DNA from 3 places in the Solwaraspora sp. WMMB762 genome. Region 3 is predicted to be linked to each of the others. Evidence: predicted binding sites of a transcription regulator. Region 3 holds the regulator's gene; each other region holds the start of a gene.
The links. The regulator HrcA, encoded in region 3, represses chaperone genes, less so after heat shock. The targets are predictions, from matches to a motif close to GGTTNGCACNCTCNNNNNGAGNGTGCNAACC.
Positions count from the first base shown of each region.

Region 1: the regulator HrcA is predicted to act here: its motif matches at 1,464-1,494, upstream of groES (co-chaperone GroES).
Region 2: the regulator HrcA is predicted to act here: its motif matches at 1,245-1,275, upstream of groL (chaperonin GroEL).

Region 1 is NZ_JBMHMD010000001.1:5,609,169-5,614,596, forward strand. Features, by position in the region: gene ybaK (Cys-tRNA(Pro) deacylase) at 1-119, opposite strand, end outside; gene ACN27J_RS25135 (class I SAM-dependent methyltransferase) at 182-1,417, opposite strand; gene groES (co-chaperone GroES) at 1,628-1,942, shown strand; gene groL (chaperonin GroEL) at 2,059-3,702, shown strand; gene ACN27J_RS25150 (molybdopterin-dependent oxidoreductase) at 3,949-5,428, shown strand, end outside.
Region 2 is NZ_JBMHMD010000001.1:3,646,140-3,651,567, forward strand. Features, by position in the region: gene groL (chaperonin GroEL) at 1-1,053, opposite strand, end outside; gene ACN27J_RS16195 (cold-shock protein) at 1,563-1,766, opposite strand; gene ACN27J_RS16200 (serine hydrolase) at 2,003-2,929, shown strand; gene ACN27J_RS16205 (GNAT family N-acetyltransferase) at 2,998-3,582, shown strand; gene paaN (phenylacetic acid degradation protein PaaN) at 3,668-5,344, opposite strand; gene ACN27J_RS16215 (GNAT family N-acetyltransferase) at 5,359-5,428, opposite strand, start outside.
Region 3 is NZ_JBMHMD010000001.1:2,596,175-2,601,602, forward strand. Features, by position in the region: gene ybeY (rRNA maturation RNase YbeY) at 1-163, opposite strand, end outside; gene ACN27J_RS11465 (PhoH family protein) at 181-1,239, opposite strand; gene ACN27J_RS11470 (histidine triad nucleotide-binding protein) at 1,368-1,718, opposite strand; gene ACN27J_RS11475 (16S rRNA (uracil(1498)-N(3))-methyltransferase) at 1,789-2,532, opposite strand; gene dnaJ (molecular chaperone DnaJ) at 2,581-3,714, opposite strand; gene hrcA (heat-inducible transcriptional repressor HrcA) at 3,783-4,805, opposite strand; gene ACN27J_RS11490 (DUF4870 domain-containing protein) at 5,208-5,428, shown strand, end outside.

The DNA.
Region 1 (5,428 bases), 3.0 Mb from region 3:
GCGGCCGCGACCGCCGCGCCGTAGTCCGGGGTGTCCGGCGAGACCCGGTACGGGTGCAGTTGGAAGGTGATCCGCCGCTTGGTCAGCAGCGTCGTCGCCGGGGTCGCGGTACCTGCCATGCCGCGCGACGTTACCGGCCCGCGCGCTCATCGGGCGGGCGCGCTCGCCCGGCCTGGCACGCTCACCGGCCCGGCGCCGGCACCGGGTGGGCGAGCAGCGCCGTCGGGGCGCCGGCCACCCGGGTCAGCACCAGGCTCGCCGCCACGCCGGCCCCGGAGGCGGTACGCAGCCGCAGCTCGCGGCGCAACTGGGCGGGGTCGAGCGGGGAGCCGCGTTTGAGGATCTCCAGCCGCGTGACACCGCGTTCGCGCAGCAGCGCCCGCAGCCGCTTCAGCGAGAACGGCAGCACGTCGGTGATCTCCAGACACCGGCCGTACGGCGTGTCGGTCGGCGTGTCGGCGTAGACGTAGGCGATCGACCCGTCGGCGAGGGTGCCGTCGACGGTCGCGGCGAACGCGGCGACCAGGTGCGAGCGGACCACCGCCCCGTCCGGGTCGTACAGGTAGCGCCGGACCGGGCCGACGTCGACCGGCTCGCCACCGTCGCCGGTCAGCTCCGTGGCCGGCTGCCCGGCCCGCAGCAGGGTGGCCCGGCGCGGCGTGTCGGCCAGCGGGCCGCACCAGAACGCCGCCTCGACCACATCCCGGTCGACGCTGACCCACTCGGCCTCGGCTCCCGGCGGGATCAGCGCGTGGTCGATCCCCGGCGCCACCTTCAGCACGGTCCGGGGCACCCGGGCGACCAGCGACCGGACGAAGTCCCACGGCGGGGAGTAGCTGTCCGGGTCGAAGGTGCGCCGACCGTTGCCGGACCGGCGGGCCGGGTCGCAGAAGACCGCGTCGTAGCCGGTGAGGTCGACTCCGGTGGCGTCGGCGCAGACCACGTCGACCAGGTCGGCCAGCCCGGTCGCCTCGACGTTGGCGGCGGCGATCGCGGCGGTGCCCGGGTCGGCCTCCACCGCGTACACCCGGATGCCGGCCCGGGCGGCGGCGAGGGTGTCCGCGCCGAGACCGCAACCGAGGTCGGCGAGGTGGCGCACCCCGGCGGCGCGCAACCGGGCGGCGCGCCGGTCGGCGACCGCTGACCGGGTGGCCTGCTCCAGGCCGGCGCGGGTGAAGAACATCCGGGCGGCGGCCGGGCCGAACTTGCCGACCGCGCGGGCACGCAGCGCGGCCTGGGTGAGCGCGGCGGTCGCCAGCGGTGCCGGCACCCCGGCGGTACGCAGCGCGGTCGCCGCCGTGAGTGGATCCGTCCCGCCCGGCGCGGCCAGCACCTCGGCTGCGGTGACCAGCGCGGCCGCGCCTTCCGGGGCGCGCAGGGCGGCCAGTTCGTCCGGGTGCACCGCGACATTGTCCATGCTCGGCCATCGGGCTAGCACTCCGTACAGGCGACTGCTAATCTGCGGTTAGCACTCTCGGGTCGAGGGTGCCAGCCCGCCGGCTCCCGCCGGTGAGCGAAACGCCAGGCGGTCCGGCACCCGCGACGACGGATCCGCCCGGTGGACATGAGGCAGATTGACGCCGGTTACCCACGTGGCCGGCACCAAAACCAGATACCCCAGGAGGGTATGCCCGTGACTACCGCGACCAAGGTTGCGATCAAGCCGCTCGAGGACCGGATCCTGGTCCAGGCGAACGAGGCTGAGACCACCACGGCGTCGGGCATCGTGATCCCCGACACCGCCAAGGAGAAGCCGCAGGAGGGCACCGTCCTCGCTGTCGGCCCCGGCCGCGTCGACGACAAGGGCAACCGGATCCCGGTTGACGTCAACGTCGGCGACACGGTCATCTACTCGAAGTACGGCGGCACCGAGGTCAAGTACGCCGGCGAGGAGTACCTGGTGCTCTCCGCCCGCGACGTCCTCGCGGTCATCGAGAAGTGACCTACTGCCAGTGCTGAACGCCCCGAAGCCCCAGCCCGGGGCTTCGGGGCGTCGCCCGTTGGCCGGTGCCGGCAGCCGCCGGCCGGCCGACGGCTAGTGCCTGTGAAGGGAATGTCATGGCGAAGATCCTGAGTTTCTCGGACGACGCCCGGCACCTCTTGGAGCACGGCGTCAACACGCTCGCGGACACGGTCAAGGTCACCCTCGGCCCGCGCGGGCGCAACGTCGTGCTGGACAAGAAGTTCGGCGCTCCGACGATCACCAACGATGGCGTGACCATCGCCAAGGAGATCGAGCTCACCAACCCGTACGAGAACCTCGGTGCGCAGCTGGTCAAGGAGGTGGCGACGAAGACCAACGACGTCGCCGGCGACGGGACCACCACCGCCACCGTGCTCGCCCAGGCGATGGTCCGTGAAGGTCTGCGCAACGTCGCCGCCGGGACCAACCCGGCCGGCCTCAAGCGCGGCATCGACGCGGCCGCGCAGAAGGTCTCCGAATCGCTGCTGGCCAAGGCGGCGGACGTGGCCGACAAGGGCTCGATCGCGCAGGTCGCGACGATCTCGGCCCAGGACGCCACGATCGGCGAGCTGATCGCCGAGGCGATGGAGCGGGTCGGCCGCGACGGCGTGATCACCGTCGAGGAAGGCTCGACCCTGGCCACCGAGCTGGAGGTCACCGAGGGCCTGCAGTTCGACAAGGGCTTCATCTCCCCGCACTTCGTCACCGACGCCGAAGCGCAGGAGGCGGTCCTCGAGGACGCGTACATCCTGATCACCACCCAGAAGATCTCCTCGATCGAGGAGCTGCTGCCGCTGCTGGAGAAGATCGTCCAGGACAGCAAGCCGCTGCTGATCGTCGCCGAGGATGTCGACGGGCAGGCGCTGTCCACCCTGGTGGTCAACGCCGTGCGCAAGACCGTGAAGATCTGTGCGGTCAAGGCTCCCGGCTTCGGTGACCGGCGCAAGGCGATGCTGCAGGACATGGCGATCCTGACCGGTGCCGAGCTGATCGCCCCGGAGCTGGGCTACAAGCTCGACGCGGTCGGGCTGGAGTCGCTGGGCCGGGCCCGGCGGATCGTGGTCGACAAGGACACCACCACGGTGGTCGACGGTGCCGGCAACGACTCCGAGGTCGCCGACCGGGTCACCCAGATCCGCAAGGAGATCGACGCGTCCGACTCGGACTGGGACCGGGAGAAGCTCGCCGAGCGGCTGGCCAAGCTCTCCGGTGGCATCGCGGTGATCAAGGCCGGGGCCGCCACCGAGGTGGAGATGAAGGAGCGCAAGCACCGCATCGAGGACGCCATCGCCGCGACCAAGGCCGCGGTCGAGGAGGGCACCATCCCCGGTGGCGGCGCGGCGCTGAGCCAGATCGCCGCCGTGCTCGACGACGACCTCGGCTTCGACGGCGACGAGAAGGTCGGCGTGTCGGTGGTCCGCAAGGCGCTGCACGAGCCGCTGCGGTGGATCGCCCAGAACGCCGGCTACGACGGGTACGTCGTGGTCGGCAAGGTACTCGAAGGCGACTGGGGCCACGGTCTCAACGCCGCCACCGGTGAGTACGTCGATCTGGCCCGGGCCGGCATCATCGACCCGGTGAAGGTGACCCGCAACGCGGTCAGCAACGCCGCGTCGATCGCCGGGCTGCTGCTCACCACCGAGAGCCTGGTGGTGGAGAAGCCGGAGAAGGTCGAGCCGGCCGCCGGCGGTCACGGTCACGACCATGGGCACGGCCACCAGCACGGTCCCGGTTTCTGACCGGAAATTCCACCCTGCTCCACCTGCTCCACCCTGGATCCGCGTGATCAGTACGGCCGAGGGCGCACTCCGCCCGAGGTTTCTGATCACGCGGATTCTGCGTATCGTCGGCGGTACCTACGCGCCGTCGACCCCGTACGGTGCCGGACAGATGGGCTGGACGCGATGAGGCCGGAACCGACGGTGCCGGACGCGACAGGGCCGGAGCCGACCGGGCCAGCTGCGCAGACCGAACCGCCGGGCCGCCTGCCCGGGCCGCTCGCGGCGCTCGCCGGGGTGGCCGCGGCCGCGCTCGCCCTGGGCCTGGCCGAGCTGATCGCCGTCGCCACCGGCGCCCGCTCGGCACCGCTGGTCGCGGTCGGCGGGGTGGTCGTCGACACCGTCCCCGAGCCGCTGAAGCAGTTCGCCATCGACGTGTTCGGCGTACACGACAAGACCGCGCTGCTGATCGGCACCGGCGTACTGCTCGCCGGGTTCGCCGCCGTCATCGGGATGCTGGCCGCCCGCCGGCTCGCCGTCGGCTTCGCCGGCATCGCGGTCTTCGGCGTGATCGGCGCGGCGGCCGCGCTCACCCGGCCCGGTGCCGGGCCGGCCGCCGTCCTGCCGGCGGTGATCGGCGCGTCCGCCGCCGCGCTGCTGCTCTGGGCGCTGCTCGCCGGCCCGCTGCGGCCGGCCGCCGTCGCCGCGTCGGCCTCGCCGGCTTCGCCTGCCGAACCGGCGCCGGTACCGGTTCGGCCCGGTGCCGGCACCGCCGACCGGCGCCGGTTCCTGTCCAGCGTCGGCGTGTCGGTCGGCGCTGCCCTGGTCACCGGTGCCGGCGGGCGCTGGCTGGCGCAACGCCGGGGGGTGGCCACCGCCCGGTCCGCCGTGACGCTGCCCGCCCCGGTCGACGCCGCGCCGCCGCTGCCTTCCGGTGTGGACCCGGCAGCGCCGGGGCTGAGCCGGTACGTCACCACCAACCGTGACTTCTACCGGATCGACACCGCGTTGGTCGTGCCCCAGGTCGACCCGGACGAATGGCGACTGCGGATCCACGGCCGGGTGACCAACCCGATCACCCTGAGCTACGCCGACCTGCTCGGGATGGAGCTGGTGGAGCGGTACGTCACGCTGGCCTGTGTCTCGAACGAGGTGGGCGGGAATCTCATCGGCAACGCCCGCTGGCTCGGCGTACCGGTGCGGGACCTGCTGGTCGAGGCGGGCCCGCTGCCCGGAGCCGACCAGGTCGTCGGCCGGTCCGTCGACGGCTGGACCTGCGGCACCCCGACCGAGGCGCTGCTGGACGGGCGGGACGCGCTGCTCGCGGTCGGGATGAACGGTCAACCGCTGCCGGTCGAGCACGGTTTTCCGGTCCGCATGGTGGTGCCCGGCCTCTACGGGTACGTCTCCGCCTGCAAGTGGGTCACCGAGCTGGAGTTGACCAGCTTCGCCGACTTCGACGCGTACTGGGTGCCGCGCGGCTGGGCGGCGCAGGGCCCGATCAAGACCCAGTCCCGGATCGACACCCCCCGGGTCCGCGCCGAACTGTCCGCCGGCACCGTACCGGTGGCCGGGGTGGCGTGGGCCCCGCACCGGGGCATCAGCGGCGTCGAGGTACGGGTGGACGACGGCCCCTGGCAGCCGGCCGAGCTGGCCCCGGCGGTCTCCGCGGACACCTGGGTGCAGTGGGTCTGGCAGTGGCCGGCGACCTCGGGTGAGCACCTGCTGCAGGTCCGGGCCACCGACG
Region 2 (5,428 bases), 1.0 Mb from region 3:
GATCTCGGCCCGGATCTGGTTGACCCGGCCCTGGATCTGCTCGGCGTCGCCGGCACCGTCGACGACCGTGGTCTCGTCCTTGGTCACCTGGACCTTGCGGGCCCGGCCCAGCATGTCGATGGTCACCGCGTCGAGCTTCAGGCCGAGCTCCTCGCTGACGACCTGGCCGCCGGTGAGGATCGAGATGTCGGTCAGCATCGCCTTGCGGCGGTCACCGAAGCCGGGGGCCTTGACGGCAACCGACTTGAAGGTGCCGCGCACCTTGTTGACGATCAGGGTGGCCAGCGCCTCGCCCTCGACGTCCTCGGCGATGATCAGCAGCGGCTTGCCCGACTGCATGATCTTCTCCAGGATCGGGAGCAGGTCCTTGACCGAGGAGATCTTGCTGTTGACGATCAGGATGTAGGGGTCGTCGAGGACGGCCTCCATCCGCTCCGGGTCGGTCCAGAAGTAGGGCGAGATGTAGCCCTTGTCGAAGCGCATACCCTCGGTGAGCTCCAGCTCCAGGCCGAAGGTGTTGCTCTCCTCGACGGTGATGACGCCTTCCTTGCCGACCTTGTCCATCGCCTCGGCGATGATCTCGCCGACGCTGGAGTCACCGGCGGAGATCGACGCGGTGGACGCGATCTGCTCCTTGGTCTCCACGTCCTTGGCGAGCTTGCTCAGCTCCTCCGCGACGTTGGCGACGGCGGCCTCGATGCCCCGCTTCAGGGCCATCGGGTTCGCGCCGGCCGCGACGTTGCGCAGGCCCTCGCGGACCAGGGCCTGGGCCAGGACGGTCGCCGTCGTCGTGCCGTCACCGGCCACGTCGTCGGTCTTCTTGGCGACCTCCTTGACCAGCTCGGCGCCGATCTTCTCGTACGGGTCCTCGAGCTCGATCTCCTTGGCGATGCTCACACCATCGTTGGTGATGGTGGGAGCGCCCCACTTCTTTTCGAGCACGACGTTGCGGCCCTTCGGGCCCAGCGTCACCTTGACGGCGTCGGCGAGGGTGTTCATGCCCCGCTCGAGACCGCGGCGCGCCTCTTCGTCGAACGCGATCATCTTGGCCATACGGCGTTGTCCTCCTGGACGCTCGCAGCACCGGAGCCGGTCAGCTCCGCCATGCCGCCTGCTCTACGCACCTTCGGACGTCACTACCTGGCGACAGTGACGTCCGCCGGCCGGGCCGGATAGCCCGCGACGACCGGCCATCTCCGTCACCCCGCGAAGCGGGACGACGGCGGTGGCCCCACCGCCCCGACCTTTGGCACTCCCGGTTGGCGAGTGCCAATCCTTGTTTAGCACTCTCCCCTGTCGAGTGCAAGCGAACAGCAACTTGCCGCCCGACGTACCCCTTCGGGCCGTACGGCCGCAGACGGCGGTCACGGTCAAGATCGGGTGGGCAGGATCGCCGGATGGCGAGACGATGAAAGGCGCCGGCTCCACGAGGAGAACCGACGCCTTGCGGGTACGCAGACCTGTGTCGAGCTATCAGATACGTCGCCGTCCGGTCGGGCGGCCGCGCCGGCCACCGGACGCGCAGTTGGCCAGCAGGGTGACCGTGCCGGCCAGCAGGGTGACTAGGCGATGACCCGGACCCTCTCCGCCTGAGGACCCTTCTGCCCCTGAGCGATCTCGAACTCGACGCGCTGCCCGTCGTCGAGCGCCTTGTAGCCGTCCATCTCGATGGCGGAGAAGTGGACGAAGACGTCCTGACCCCCGTCGACCGCGATGAAACCGTAGCCCTTCTCGCTGTTGAACCACTTCACGGTGCCCTGCGCCACGGTGCACTTCCTCACTTCTGTCGTGCCGGGCCTCTGCCGGCCCTCTGACCGGCGTGTTCGCCGGCCGGAGCCACCGATCGGGACTCCCGTGCGGGTTGCCCGAGTACAGCAGCCGGAATCGCACGCTACACGAGGTCTGACGGCACCGCACTACCCCAAAAGGGGACATTAACCCCCAGTCAAGTCTCTCTGGCACCGCATTTCGTTGACCACGTGTGTCCCGTACACCGCAGAACGTGAAGCCCGGACGGCATCGCGCACCTGGCAGCCGGGCCGTCCGACGGTCGGACCGCACCGCGCCCCGGCCCGACCGCGTCCGCCAACGCCACCCGGCGGCCGCCGCCGCCGGGCTGCTCATCGTGCTGTCGGCGTTCACCGGCGGCCTGCCCGGGGACGCCGGCAAACCACCGCCGCGCGAGCCGGGCTGGACCGTCGCCGACCAGGACCACGACCACCAGCAGCGCAGCGTGCTGCTGCGCGCCGGCCCGGTACCGACGCCGACCGACGGGTTCTTCTCCTGGGCGGCGCTGAACCGGCGTACCGGGCTGATCACCGGGTCACCGAACTTCACCGCGCAGAGCGACACCATGTCGTTGATCAAGGTGTGGCTGGCCGCCGACGACCTGCGCCGCGCCGACGAGCAGGGCCACATGCTCCGCACACCCCAGCTGGCCCAGCTGTCGTCGATCATCCGGGACAGCGACAATCCCGGCGCGGACGCCACCTACGATCGGGTCGGTGGCCGAGAGTCCATCGAGCGGATGGTACGGCTCTGCGGGCTGACCGACTCGGCCCCGGAGCGCGATCTGTGGAGCAACACGATCGTCTCCGCCCGTGATCTGACCAGGCTGGGGCGCTGCCTCGCCGACGGGCGGGCGGCCGGGCCGCAGTGGACGCCGTGGCTGCTGTCCGAGATGCGCGCCGTCCGCGGTGAGGGCGACTTCGGCCCACGGGACGCGCTCACCCCCGAGTACGCGGCCACCATCGCCATCAAGAACGGCTGGCTGCTGCGCGACGAGGACGGGCTCTGGCACGTCAGCTGCCTCGCGATCGGGGAGACCTGGGTGATCGGCGCGCTGGCCCGCTACCCGGGGCGGCACGGGCTCGACCACGGCGTCGACTACTGCCGGCAACTCGGCACCGCCCTGCTGCTGGTGGCGTGACCGGTGCGGGCCGGGCAGAAGGCGGGATTCCGGTTGTCGGCCAAGCCGCGCCGGGCGAGCATGCCGGCATGGGAACTGGGACCGACACCGACCACGTCGTACCGCCGGTAGCCGCGGTCCGGCGGATCCGGGCCGACGACGCCGCCCGGATGCGCGCGCTGCGGCTGGAGATGCTCGCCGATTCGCCGCTGGCGTTCATCGAACGGCTCGCCGACGCGGCGGCCCGGCCGCTGCACGAGTACGCCGAGCGGGCGGCCCGGTCCGCAGTCGGTGACCTGATCGCCCAGTTCGTGGCCGAGACTGGGCCGGCGACCCCGCAAGCCGGGCGGACGGCGACCGGACCGACGGCGGACCGGCGGTTCGTGGCGCACGCGGGAGCACACGTCTGGCGGGACGACCCGTCGGTGTCCGTCCTGTTCGCCGTCTACATCAGCCCGGCCTGGCGCGGCCGGAACCTGCTCGCCGAACTGGTCGACGCGGTCGCCGCCTGGTCACGTGCGGCTGGACGCCCGGAGCTGCTGCTGGAGGTGGTGGTCGGCAACGACCGGGCGGTACGGGCGTACCAGCGGCTCGGCTTCGCCGACACCGGCGTACGCCTGCCGCACCCGACCCGGTCGGACCTGACCGAGTTGCAGATGCGCCGGCCGGCGTGACCGGCGGGCCGGCAGAGGCCGGCGCGGGAGCCGACCCGACACCGGGCCGGCACGGGAGCCGACCCGGCTCCCGTGCCGGGCCGGGTCAGACGTGCCGACGGGACTGGACGATCCGGAACCGGCCGGCGACGTACGCGCCGTCGGTCAACGCCGAGTTCGCCGCGGCGTTGGCACCACTGGCGTGGAAGTCGGAGAAGGCCGCCGACTGGTTGACGAACACGCCGCCGGTGAGATTCGCCGACAGGTGCACCCCGACGTCCAGCGCGGCGGCCTCCACGTCGGCGAGCACCCGCTGGTCGGTCGAGTAGACGCCGGCGGTGAGCGCGCCACGGGCTGCGACCGTACGCCGGAAGATCTCGACGCTGCGCGCGGTGGACCCGGTGGCGACCACGAAGGTGACCGGCCCGAACCACTCCCGGCCGTAGACGTCGTCGGCGTCCGCGCCGAGCTTGACGACCAGTGGGGTTCGCACCACCGCGTCCGGGTACGCCGGGTGGCTGATCTCCCGCGACTCCAGTACCGGCTCGCCGAGCTTGGCCGCTGCGGCGAGCCGGTCGAGGACGGCGTCGTCGACGATCGCGCCGATGAGCTCGACCGCCCGCGCCGGGTCGCCGGTCAGTTTGCCGATCGCGGCGGCGATGCCAGCGGCCACCTCGTCCGGGCTCTTGCGCCCCTGATCGGTTTCGATGCCGCCGGCCGGCACCAGGATGTTCTGCGGCGTGGTGCACATCTGGCCGCTGTAGAGCGACAAGGAAAAGGCGATGTTGCGGCACATGCCGGCGAAGTCCGCCGTGGAGTCGACGATGATCGTGTTGACGCCGGCCTTCTCGGTGTAGACGGAGGCGTGCCGGGCGTTCGCCTCCAGCCAGTCGCCGTACTCGGTGGAGCCGGTGAAGTCGATGATCCGCACCTCGGGGCGGCCGGCGAGGACGGTCGCCAGCCGCTCGCCCGGCGCCTCGGCGGCGAGCTGCACCAGGTTCGGGTCGAAGCCGGCCTCGCTGAGCACCTCGCGGGCGTAGCGGACGGTGATCGCCAGCGGTAGCACCGCGCCCGGGTGCGGCTTGACCAGTACCGGATTCCCGGTGACCAGGGAGGCGAACAGCCCCGGGTAGGAGTTCCAGGTCGGGAAGGTGTGGCAGCCGATCACCAGGGCGACGCCACGCGGCACCACATGGAACGTTTTCGTCATCCGCAGCGGCTCGCCGCGGCCGGTTGGCTTCTCCCAGCCGGCGGTCCGCGGGTGGCGGGTCATCTCGGCGTACGCGTAGGCGACGGCTTCCAACGCGCGGTCCAGCGCGTGCGCCCCGCCGGCCTGAAACGCCATCACGAACGCCTGACCGGTGGTGAACTGCACCGCGTTGGCCAGCTCGAAGCTGTGCTCGTGCAGCCGGGCGAGGATCTCCAGGCAGACGCCGGCCCGGCTGCGCGGGCCGGCGTCACGCCAGGCGGGCAGCGCGGCCCGGGCGGCGGTGATCAGCTGGTCGGCGTCGGCGCGGGGGTACCGGACGCCGAGTTCGATGCCGAACGGGCTGTCGTCGGTGGCGACCGGTTCGCCGGTGGCGGTGGGCTGGTCGAGGGGGAAGTCCTTGCCCAGGTAGGCGCGGAAAGCCGCCGTGCCCTCGGCGGCGGCGTGTTCGCCGTAGATCCGAGGGCTCGGCGACTCGGGGTAGGCCGACCAGTAGTCGCGTTCGGCGATCGCGGTCAGCGCGCGGGCCAGGGTGTCGGCGTGCGTGACGTACAGCGGGTGCGGGGTCTCCGTCATGCCGTCATCATGCCTCAGATGGTCTGCTGCCAGTTCTGCCAGATGTCGACCGCCCGGAAGCCGAGCGCCTCGTTGATCGCGATC
Region 3 (5,428 bases):
TCCAGCGGTGGTTGAGCTCGGCCATGTAGTCCTGGTCGACCAGCAGCACCGACAGCTCCGCGAGCGGGTTGACGCCCATCTCGTCCAGCGCGTGACGGGCGACGGCGAGCACCGCGTCGGTGTCGACGTCGATTCCGGACTCGTTGGCGATCTCGATGGACACGTGTCTCTCCCGAAGCTCTATCGGCGCCGGTTCGCCCGGCCGCCGTGGGCGGTCCGGCCCTGGACCGCGTGGACGCCCTGATTCTGCTGTGCCTCGCGGTCGGCGTCCCACCGGGCGTACGCGTCGACGATGTCGCTGACCAGCCGGTGGCGCACCACGTCGGTGCTGGACAGCTGCGCGAAGTGCACGTCGTCCAGGCCGGTGAGGATGTCCCGAACGGTACGCAGCCCGCTGGAGGTGCCACCGGGCAGGTCGACCTGGGTGATGTCGCCGGTGACCACGATCCGGGAGCCGAAGCCGAGCCGGGTCAGGAACATCTTCATCTGCTCGGCCGTGGTGTTCTGCGCCTCGTCGAGGATGATGAAGGCGTCGTTGAGGGTGCGACCCCGCATGTAGGCCAGCGGCGCGACCTCGATGGTGCCGGCCGCCATCAGCTTCGGGATGGAGTCGGGGTCGAGCATGTCGTGCAGCGCGTCGTAGAGCGGACGCAGGTAGGGGTCGATCTTCTCGTAGAGCGTGCCGGGCAGGAAGCCGAGCCGCTCACCGGCCTCGACCGCCGGCCGGGTGAGGATGATCCGGTTGACCTGCTTGGCCTGCAGGGCCTGCACCGCCTTGGCCATCGCGAGGTAGGTCTTGCCGGTGCCGGCGGGGCCGATGCCGAAGACGATGGTGTGCGCGTCGATCGCGTCCACGTACCGCTTCTGGCCCAGGGTCTTGGGCCGGATGGTCCGCCCGCGCCGGGAGAGGATGTTGAGGGTGAGCACGTCGGCGGGGCGCTCGCTGCCGCCCTGCGCCAGCATGCCGACGGTACGCCGGACCGCGTCGGTGGTCAGCGTCTCGCCCTTGGCGATGAGCTCGAGCAGCTCGCTGAACAGCCGCTCGGCCACCGCGTTGTCCGACGGCACACCGGTGATGGTGATCTCGTTGCCGCGTACGTGGACATCGCTGGCGAGGGACTGCTCGACCAGCCGCAGGATCTCGTCGCCTGCGCCGAGCAGGTTGACCATGATCTGCGGGTCCGGGACGGTGATCCTGGTCTGCACCCGGGCCTGCCCGGGAGGTGGAGTGCCGGTCATGGGTCGGCCTGACGGCCTTTCGCACCTGCTTCCATTTCAGCGCCCCGACCCGGTCGGCCGTGGCGGGCGGACTTGCTGCCATCGTATCCGCTCAACGCCCGGCGCAGCGGCTCCATTTCCGCCGGTTGTCAACGGGACAGCAGCGGACCGAGTGGTGCCCCACCCAGCACGTGAGCGTGCACGTGGAACACCTCCTGACCGGCGTACCGGCCGGTGTTGAAGATCAACCGGAACCCGTCGGCGGCCAGCCCTTCGGCCTGCGCCACCGCAGCCGCCGTGGTCAACAGCTCGCCCGCAACGGCGGGGTCGGCCGCGGCAAGCGCGGCGACGTCGGGGTGGTGCTGCTTCGGTATCACCAGCACGTGGGTGGGTGCCTGCGGGTGGAGGTCCCGGAACGCGACCGTGTTGGCCCCGTCGTACAGCAGGGTGGTCGGCAGTTCCCCGGCGGCGATCCGGCAGAAGACACAGTTGTCGCTCACCCGACGGATGGTAGCGGTGACCGGGGTCCGGCCGGTCCACCGCCGCGCCACCAGCGCCTCAACCACGGCGTTACCAGCGCCCCAGCCGACCGGAGAGCAGGGCGAGTGCCGCGACACCGGCGGTCGACGTCCGCAGCACCGCCGGGCCGAGCCGCACCGGCCGGGCCCCGGCGTCGACGAAGGTGGCCAGCTCGGCGTCGTCGATCCCGCCTTCCGGCCCCACCACCAGCATGACCGACCCGGTGGTCGGCAGATCGGCGACGGCCAGCCGCTGCTGCGCCGACTCGTGCAGGACGAAGCTGGCGGCCGACGCCGTGCACCGGGCGGCGACCGCGTCGGTCGACTCGGCCGGCTGCTGGTCGGAGCCGCCGATCGTCGGCAGCCACAGCCGGCGGGCCTGTTTGGTGGCCTCCCGCGCGGTGCCGACCCATCGTTGCCGGGCCCGGGCACCACGGTCGTCGCGCCAGCGGGTCACCGAGCGGGCGGCCGCCCACGGAACGATCTCGTCCACCCCGACCTCGGTCATCGCCTGCACCGCCAGCTCGCCCCGGTCGCCCTTGGCGACGCCCTGCGCCACCACCAGCCGGGGGTCGGTGGCGCTGACGTACCCGGTGTCGAGGACCCGCAGGTCGAGCTGGTGCCGGCCGACGGCCTCGACCACCGCGTCGGCGACGCCGCCGCGCCCGTCGGCGAGCCGCAACTGCTCACCCGGGCGCAGCCGGACCACGGTCGCGGCGTGGTGGCCCTCCGGCCCGTCGAGGGTGTGGGTCGGCCCGGTCGGCAGGCGCTCGACGAGAAACAGTGGGGCGCTCACGTCGGATCGGTTCTCCGCTGCTGCTCGCTGGCCGGACCGGGCGGCGGGTCAGCCGTGGCCGTTGAACGCGTCGCGCATCCGGGAGAAGAACCCGCCCTGCTTGGTCAGCTCGGCGACCTCCTCGCCCCGGGCCTTGGCGAACTCCCGCAGCGTCCGCTCCTGCTCGGCGTCGAGCTTGGTCGGGGTACGCACGTCGAGGTGCACGTAGAGGTCACCGCGGCCGGTGCCGCGCAGGTGCGGCACGCCGCGCCCGCGCAACCGCAGGGTGGCACCCGGTTGGGTGCCCGGCTTGACGTCCACCGGCTCGTCGCTGTCCAGGGTCCGGATGGTCAGCCGGGTGCCGAGCGCCGCGGCGGTCATCGGCACGGTGACCCGGCAGTGCAGGTCGTCGCCCTTGCGGGAGTAGACGTCGTGCGGCCGCTCGTGGATCTCGACGTACAGGTCACCGGCGGTGCCCCCGCCCGGCCCGACCTCGCCCTGCTGGGCCAGCCGGATCCGCATCCCGTCCTCCACCCCGGCGGGGATCTTGACGGTCAGTGAACGTCGGGTCCGCACCCGGCCGTCGCCGGAACAGGTGGTGCAGGGGTGCGGGATGACGGTGCCGTAGCCCTGGCAGGCGACGCAGGGCCGGGACGAGACCACCTGGCCGAGGAAGGTCCGTTGCACGGACTGGACCTCGCCGCGCCCGCCGCACGCCTCGCAGGTCGCCAGGTGGGTGCCGGCCGCGGTGCCCGCGCCGGAGCATGTGGTGCAGATCACCGCGGTGTCGACGGTGATCGGCGCTTCCACGCCGAACGCGGTGTCGGTCAGATCGAGTTCCAGGCGCAGGATCGCGTCGGCGCCGGGACGGGTCCGCGACCTCGGCCCACGGGAGCCGGCCGCCGCCCCGAAGAAGGCGTCCATGATGTCCTGGAAGCCGACGAAGGGGCCGGCCCCGCCGGGGCCGCCGCCGGGCGCGCCGCCGGGTGCCAACGGGTCGCCACCAAGGTCGACGATCTGCCGCTTCTGGTCGTCGGAGAGCACCTCGTACGCGGCGTTGATGTCCTTGAACTTGTCAGCCGCCACCGGATCCGGATTGACGTCCGGATGGTACTGCCGGGCCAACTTGCGGTAGGCCCGCTTGATGTCGTCAGCGGAGGCGTCCCGGCTCACGCCGAGAATCCCGTAGTAGTCCTTGGCCACTGCGTCTGGTGTCCTCATGTGTCAGTCTCGCATGTGCAGTTCGCCGGGTCGGTTATCCTGCCCGCCGGTCAGTTCTGCGCCAGCAGATCGCCGACGTAGCGTGCCACGGCGCGAACCGTGGCGATGGTGCCGGGGTAGTCCATCCGGGTGGGCCCCAGCACGCCGAGGCCACCGACGATGACGGTGCCCGGACCGTAACCGGTGCTGACCACGGATGCGGCCCGCAGGTTGTCGATCTCGTTCTCGTCGCCGATGCGGACCCGCAGGGTGCTCGGCTCCACCTCGCCGATCAGTTTGAGCAGGACGACCTCCTCCTCCAGTGCCTCCAGTATCGGACGCAGGGAGCCCTGGAAGTCGAGTAGTCCCCCTCTGGTCAGGTTAGCGGTCCCGGCCAGCGCGATGCGTTCCTCGTGCCGCTCGACCAGCGTCTCCAGCAGGACCGTCGAAAGCGTGGTCATCGCCGGTCGCAGGTCCGATGGCGCCTCGTCGACCAACGCCTGGACCAACGGCGGGGTGTCGGAGAGCCGACAGCCGTCGAGCTTCTCGTTGGCCAGCCGACGCAGGTCGGTCACGTCGTCGGCACTGATCGGGGCCGGCAGCTCCACCAGTCGCTGCTCGACCCGGCCGGTGTCGACGATCAGGACCAGCATCAGCCGGGTGGTCGAGATCGGCACCAGCTCCAGGTGCCGTACCGACGACCGGGACAGGCTCGGGTACTGCACCACCGCGACCTGGCGGGTGAGCTGGGCGAGCAGCCGGACGGTGCGGTGCACGACGTCGTCGAGGTCGACGGCGCCGGCGAGGAAGCGTTCGATCGCCCTGCGCTCCGCCGGGCTGAGCGGTTTCACCCGGGACAGCCGGTCGACGAACAACCGGTAGCCACGGTCGGTCGGGACCCGCCCGGCGCTGGTGTGCGGCTGCCGGATGTAGCCCTCCTCCTCCAGCACCGCCATGTCGTTACGGACGGTCGCCGGTGACACTCCGAGCTGGTGCCGCTCGACCAGCGCCTTGCTGCCGACCGGCTCCTGAGTGGCGACGTAGTCCTCGACGATCGCCCGAAGCACGTCGAGTTTGCGGTCGTCGAGACCCATCTGCACCTCCTCCGCTGGCACCGGTCGGACCGGTCCGAGGCTACGGCCCCGGCCGTCGCGGCGGCCGGTGGGTGGCCGGACCGACGACGGACGCCCTGCTGGCACTCGCCTGTTGTGAGTGCCAGCATACGTCGATCGGGCCGGGCCGGCGATGATCAGTTCGCCGGGCGGGGGCGTACCGGGCGATATGTCACCAAGGGCACTCACCCGGGTCGGATCGGTCGGCCGGCGGGGCTCCGCAAGCCGGCCGGCGGGGCTCCGCAAGCCGGCCGGCGGGGCTCCGCAAGCCGGCCGGCGGGCCCCACACAAGCCGACCGACCAGCGGAGACGGCCTGCCCGGACGGGAAAATCGTCGGCGGGGCTAACTGGCGCGGCTTGATCCGTCCCCCTACCGTGTCGGGCATGACTGAACCACCTCGCCCACCAGGGGAGAACGGTCCCGGCGGCATGCCGCAGGACCCCAACTCCCCGCCGCCACCTCCAGCGTCCTACTCGATGCCGGGCGAGGCCTCCTCTCCCGGATACCCCCCGCCGCCCAGCGGCGCCGGCGGATATCCCCCGCCCGGCGGTTACCCGCCCGGCGGTCCGGCGTACGGAGGTCAACCCCCGTCCGGCTACGCCAC